One region of the Anaerocolumna chitinilytica genome, then DNA from elsewhere that is predicted to be linked to it. Evidence: riboswitches for the same ligand, from Rfam matches in the RefSeq annotation. Region 1 holds a riboswitch; the other holds the start of a gene.
The links. A riboswitch is a leader RNA that binds a small molecule or an ion and turns the genes downstream of it on or off. The one in region 1 is predicted to bind FMN.

Region 1 (3,410 bases):
AAGCAGATCCAGACATTTCAATACAAAAAACTTTGGAAAAGGAAAAGGCCTCTTATCAAAACGAGATAGATCAACTTATAAACCAGTTATCCAGAAATCCCTCCCCGCTATTAGAAAAGTATCTGCTCCCTAAGCTGTTGGAATTAGATCGAAAGATAAATGATGTAAGTAATCAGCTAACTATGCTGTCAAAGTCTTCTGAAGGATTAACTTGGCCTGCATCAGTTCCTAACCTTCACCAAAAAAATCCAAATGATTTAGCATACATCATTAAGAACGCAGATATCCAAACCAAGAAGACCTTGGTAAATGCACTGATTGACTCCATAGAATGGGATGGAAATGCAGCGTATTTAAACTTCCGTACATCAAACGGAGCATTTTAGTATTCATAGGTGAAGCTGTCTCTATGGCTGACCGTATTATCGTTCTAAGCAGCCGGCCGGGCACTATCAAATGCGAGATAGATGTAAATCTATCCCTGGATGAACGTACCCCTTTCAAAGCCAGAAGTGCTCCGGAATTCAAAGATTATTTTAATCTAATCTGGAAGGAGTTAAGCCATGGCAAAGTCAACAGCTAACACCAATTACTCCCCTGCCCACCAGGTTTATTTAAAAAATTATTATAAAAAGAAATGCTTCATACGAATCATGCAGTTTGTCATAATTATAAGCTTTCTGGCTTTATGGGAAGTTTCTACCCGCATTGGCTTGGTAGACTCCTTTATATTCAGCAGTCCCTCCAGGGTGGCAGGGACTTTTCTTGATATGGCAGCTGATGGCAGTATCTTTTATCATACTGGTATTACTTTGCTTGAAACTTTTGTCAGCTTTGCCATTGTAAATATTTTTGGTATAGCTATGGCTGTACTGCTTTGGTGGAATGAAAAACTTGCCAAAGTCCTGGAGCCTTATCTGGTAGTATTAAACAGTCTTCCAAAATCCGCTCTGGCTCCGGTTTTTATTGTATGGCTTGGAAATAATGTCAAGACTATCATCGTTGCAGCCGTTTCTGTCGCAGTATTTAGTACTGTTATCACCCTTCATACCAATTTCAGCAATACAGAGGAAGATAAAAAGAAGCTTATACTAACACTGGGAGGCGGCAAAAAAGATATCCTTCTTAAAGTCGTAATTCCAGGGAATATTCCGCAAATCATCAGCATTATGAAGGTTAATATCGGCTTATCCTTGGTCGGAGTTATTATCGGAGAATTCCTTGCGGCAAAAGCCGGACTGGGTTATCTGATTATCTATGGCAGTCAGGTGTTTAAACTTGATTATGTCATTATGTCAATCGTTATTCTATGTATTCTGGCTACTTTTCTATATCAGCTGCTCACTTATTTTGAAAAGAAGTACAAATAGCAAAGAAGCAAATTATACTGTTTGACATTCTTTATTCCTGCTGTTATAATGAACGCAATTGAATATACATCTTCAGGGCAGGGTGCAATTCCCTACCGGTGGTATAGCCCACAAACCGTAAGGTACGATTCGGTGAAACTCCGAAGCCGACAGTAAAGTCTGGATGGAAGAAGATTTTATAAAAGCTGCAATTAGCATTCTTTTGTATAATTACTCTGAAATGATTTTTTTCATTTCAGAGTTTTTTTATCTACAAAGAAAATAATCAGGAGCTCCTGCCTTGAATATATATGTTCAAGGCATTTTTTATTATCGGAGGTACCTATGTCTGATGAAGAATATATGAATTACGCTCTTTTACTGGCAGAAAAAGGCGTTGGTTATGTGAACCCCAATCCTTATGTAGGCGCTGTTATAGTCAAAGACGGTAAAATTATCGGTCAGGGCTGGCACGAAAAATACGGCAGCTGGCATGCCGAGAGAAACGCACTTGCCGATTGTCTTAAGAGTCCCGAAGGCGGAACCTTGTATGTTACCTTGGAGCCTTGCTGTCACCATGGAAAGACACCCCCATGTACTGACGCCATTTTGCAAAGCGGAATAAAAAAGGTTGTCATTGGCTGCCTAGACCCAAATCCCCTTATAGCCGGAAAAGGTGCCGCTCTTTTGCGTAAAGCTGGTCTTGAAGTAATTACCGGTGTATCAGAGGATAAATGTCAAAAACTAAATGAGGTATTTTTCCACTATATCCAAACACATACTCCTTATGTTGTGATGAAATATGCTATGACAATGGATGGAAAAATAGCAACAGCAAGCGGAGATTCCAAATGGATTACAGGTTCCAGTGCAAGAGAAAATGTTCACAGAAGCCGGAACAAATACTCTTCGATTATGGTTGGCGTGGGTACTGTAATTACTGACAATCCTTCCCTTACCTGCCGCATTCCCGGTGGAAGAAATCCAATTCGAATCATCTGTGATACGGATTTAAATACTCCCCTGGATTCTACCGTTATCACCACAGCAAAAGAAGTAAGAACCATAATTGCCACTGCCTGTACCTGCAGCAATAGGCAAAAGCCTTACCTTACATATGGCTGTGAGATACTTTTAGTCAATCGTTATGAAAATTATATCGACCTAAAGCATTTGATGACAGAGCTTGCTAAGAGAGGTATTGACAGCATTCTGCTGGAGGGAGGTTCTGCTCTGAATTTTTCTGCACTAAAAAGCAGGATTGTAAATAAGGTACAAGGTTATATTGCTCCGAAACTTTTTGGAGGAGAACAATCAAAATCACCTATAGGCGGCACCGGCATTCAGGAAGTAACTAATTGCTTTACTCTAAAGAACCGGACTCTCACTTGGTTTGATGAAGATGTTCTAGTTGAAGGGGAGGTGGACTATACATGTTTACAGGAATAGTGGAAGAAACCGGCATTGTCAGAAATATAAGAAAAGGCGCCAAATCTGCCGTATTAACCATTGAAGGCAAAAAAATATTTGATGATTTAAAGCCCGGTGACAGTGTGGCAACAAATGGTGTATGTTTAACCGTTACAGATAACAAGAACTTTTCTTTTACCGCTGATGTGATGAATGCGACTCTTTTACGCTCTTCTCTTGGAAGCCTGACTGCTGGAACCAGAGTTAACCTGGAACGCGCCTTGGCGGTAAACGGAAGATTCGGCGGGCACATCGTTACCGGACATATTGACGGAACAGGTAAGATTACCTCCATTAAAAATGACGATATTGCCGTTTGGTATACAGTGAAAACCACTCCTGGAATTATGTCGTATATCATTGAAAAAGGCTCTATTACCATAGACGGAATCAGCCTGACGGTTGCAGAGGTTATGCAGGATGGCTTTCTTGTATCAGTTATTCCCCATACAGCCAAAGAAACCATACTTTCTGAGAAAAAAATAGGAAGTATCGTAAATATAGAGAACGATATTGTAGGTAAGTATATCAAAAAATTTACTCAAAAGAATAGCAGTATTACAGAAACATTCCTGTATGAAAATGGATTTT
Region 2 (3,410 bases), 1.9 Mb from region 1:
ATTGTATTCGATTGTATATACCTGTTCCATGTCTTCTGGCTTCATGGGACGGACTACCATTTGATGTATACTCATTATATCACTCTTTTCCTTTCATTTACCATAACAAAACGGACCCGAGAAAAACTATCATCTCTTATTGATTGTTCTCTCAGGCCGTATAAACACATTATTAAATTTGCTGCTGCTTTTCAGCTCTTTCGCGTTCTGCCTGGGACATTCTAAGATATTCCGGCTCAAAACTGTCTCCCTCTTGCAACTTACCGGCTTTGTAATACTCTACCCCTAAAGCTCCAAGGGCTGCTGCTCTTTGCTTTGAAAGATGAACAGGAGCAATAGAATAAGGAGCTTTCAGTAAAGGTGCAAACTTACTAAGCTGAGCTTCCACACCGTCACCAAGGAATATAATTTCCCGGTTATAGCTGTTAAGCTTTTCTGCCAATTCTTCTACCTCTGCGGCAAACTGCGGCAGAACCACTTTAAATTCGCCCTCCTGCCATTCATATAAACCTGTATAGACCTGGTTTCTTCTGGCATCCATCATAGGACAGATTAAATGGTCTGTTCCATACAGATTATATGCAAGGGAATCTACAGTAGGTATATTAATTATCGGAATATCCAGAACCAGTGCCAGGCCTTTTGCAGTAGAAGCACCTATACGCAATCCGGTAAAGGAACCCGGACCTCCAGCAACGGCAATTGCATCGAGCTCTTTCACATCAATATCAAGTATTTTAAGAACCTCATCTACCATAGGAAGAAGGGTCTGAGAATGGGTCTTCTTATTGTTGACAGTGAATTCTCCCAGTACTTTATCCTCTGTTACCACAGCCACAGAAGCAACAAGTCCGGAACTGTCCAGTGCTAATATCTTCATGTAACTCCTTTCATAAACAGCAAGCTTACAAGAATTTATCAATTCTTATTCTATTTTATTCTTCTATAAGCTTACCGCCGGTGACCGTAATCTTTCGGTAATCAAAGCCTTTTGCTGTGTTCTTTTCTATCGTAATAGAGGTAAGGGTTTCAGGAAGCAATTCTTTAATTAACTCAGCCCATTCTACAAGGCAGACACCTTCTCCGTAGAAATAATCTTCGTACCCTATTTCCTCCATCTCTTCGATATCTTCAATGCGATATACATCAAAATGATACAGGGGAAGCCTTCCTTCCTCATACTCGGAAACAATCGTAAAGGTTGGGCTGTTTACCGGTTCCGTAATTCCAAGACCTCTTGCAAAGCCTTGTGTAAATACTGTCTTCCCGGTTCCTAAATCTCCGGACAGACAATATATTTCTCCTGACTTTGCCTGCTCTCCCAAACGCTTCCCAAGTTCAAAGGTTTCTTCCCTGCTATTGGTTTCTATTATCATAAGTTCTCACAGTCCTCAGTGAATTCTCTTAAAACGCCAAGAAGTACCGTAAGCTAACTTACGATACTGCTTGCATTAGAAGTATGTGACAATTATAGCAGATATAGCATGATTTAAAAAGTCATTTTTTTAACGGATTACTTTTTTTAATATTTCATAAGTGATATGACCTACAATACCGAGAAATATACCTTTTACCAGATTAAAAGGTGTGATTCCAATTAAGATTAAGGTAAACATATTCTTAATACCAGGTACCATAGAAGCCAAGCCTACAATATTATCGATGCCACCGTACATTCTGGCATACAAAGGTATGGTTACAAAGTAATTCATTAGGAATCCTACAATCATCATAGAAATGGTTGCAGCACCAAAAGCGAATACTGACTTATATTTTCCTTTTAATTTACGAAAGAGTAAGCTTGCAGGTACAACGTATGCAACACTTACAATAAAGTTGGCAAGTTCACCGATTCCCATGGTATTGGAAGCAGTAATTCCTTTTATGAGGTTCTTTAGAAATTCTATTAGAATTCCTGCTGCCGGCCCAAACCAAAAAGCGCCTAATATCGCCGGTATATCACTGAATTCAAGTCTTAAAAAACCGATATAGGGAGGGGACTCCAGCAACATTAATACATAGGATAAAGCTGTTAAGAGACTTATCGTAACCATTGCTCTTGTACTAAAAACAGAACTTTTTACATAGCTTTCCTTCATTGTGTTGTTTTGTGATGTCTTCATAATATTCTCTCCTTTTTAGGAAGGAAATTCCTGGTTTTATGCGTGGAAAACATTTTAAAATGTTATTCTCACCCTGACCAAGAGAATCTATGCGTTGTAACTGCTACAGATTCTTTCAGCAGAAATAATAAAAGCCCCGAATAATAGTAATTCGGGGCTTTTTACGTACATGCAATAATGCATATTCTGCAATCAGTTTCTTCTCACATCCAGACTATACTGTCGGTTTTGGAATTGCACCAAATCAACTGATACCAGTAAGTTTTAACTTCACTTATTACCCTGTATCAGGTCGCGGACTATACCGCCGGTCGGGAATTTAACCCTGCCCCGAAGAATTTCCTTATTTTTTTGTGTCTTTATAATAGTACCCTTTGAGAATTTTGTCAAGGGTAATTTTTAACATTCTTCTTCCTGTTGATATGACGAGATATCTGAGCGCAGAGAAGAATTCCAATAATTGCACCGAATGTATCGATTCCTACATCCGTTATCATCGGCGACCGACCGGGCGTGAAGAACTGGTGGAATTCATCACTGGAGGCATAAAGGACGCAAAGGCCGATACTTAATAGATACAACCTTCTCCCTCTCAGCCGATGACAATAAATTAATGCAAAGGCGACTGTAATACCAAGCATCGCATACTCTGATAGATGTCCAACCTTCCTTACAGGGGTATGTATACTCTCTATGATATGCTCCTGCTCCGCCGAAGTTACAGTTAAATCAGCTGCATTGATTACTGCCTCAACCATGGATTTTGTTAAAGAACCGCTTAAGTTGGAGGACTCATTGCTGTTCTCCGAAGAAAATAAAAAAATTATTATCATAATCAGAATTGCCGGAACCCAGGCTAACCATCGTTTTCTAGTCACAGTACTTATCCCTTCTCAATCTGTTTCCACCATGTTATACCATTTTATGAGTTCAGTCAACTAAGATGCTATTCCTTGTAAAATATTACTGGTTTAGAGTAACTTCCCGTTTGCTCTGATTAGGATATAACTGTTCCTGCAATACTTTGATGTTCTTATCAAAATTCAGTGTAATAACATCCATTCCTCTAATGCGCATAAACTGGTAGGAATTATCTACCGGTATATGACTTTGATCCATTTTATAACCTGCATATTTGGGAATGGATAGAATCATCGAAAATATCTCACCTTCTGTGAGGTTTGTAGTAATCTGCGGCAGCAATTTATTGAGGAGACTGTTCAACTGAATCAGATTCAGCTTCTTAACCTTTTGCAGTGCTTCACTTAAAACTCTTCTTTGCCTTGC

Region 2: linked by a shared signal. The riboswitch ahead of bsdcttw_RS02195 (ECF transporter S component) and the one ahead of ribD (bifunctional diaminohydroxyphosphoribosylaminopyrimidine deaminase/5-amino-6-(5-phosphoribosylamino)uracil reductase RibD) in region 1 are both predicted to bind FMN.

The regions. Positions count from the first base shown of each region.
Region 1 covers NZ_AP023368.1:4,176,885-4,180,294, forward strand. Annotated here, with positions in the region: gene bsdcttw_RS18155 (recombinase family protein) at 1-386, shown strand, start outside; gene bsdcttw_RS18160 (hypothetical protein) at 410-583, shown strand; gene bsdcttw_RS18165 (ABC transporter permease) at 564-1,370, shown strand; FMN riboswitch at 1,435-1,549, shown strand; gene ribD (bifunctional diaminohydroxyphosphoribosylaminopyrimidine deaminase/5-amino-6-(5-phosphoribosylamino)uracil reductase RibD) at 1,695-2,798, shown strand; gene bsdcttw_RS18175 (riboflavin synthase) at 2,783-3,410, shown strand, end outside.
Region 2 covers NZ_AP023368.1:489,443-492,852, reverse strand. Annotated here, with positions in the region: gene rimI (ribosomal protein S18-alanine N-acetyltransferase) at 1-75, opposite strand, end outside; gene tsaB (tRNA (adenosine(37)-N6)-threonylcarbamoyltransferase complex dimerization subunit type 1 TsaB) at 173-880, opposite strand; gene tsaE (tRNA (adenosine(37)-N6)-threonylcarbamoyltransferase complex ATPase subunit type 1 TsaE) at 936-1,376, opposite strand; gene bsdcttw_RS02195 (ECF transporter S component) at 1,506-2,123, opposite strand; FMN riboswitch at 2,317-2,465, opposite strand; gene bsdcttw_RS02190 (VanZ family protein) at 2,510-3,001, opposite strand; gene bsdcttw_RS02185 (LCP family protein) at 3,087-3,410, opposite strand, start outside.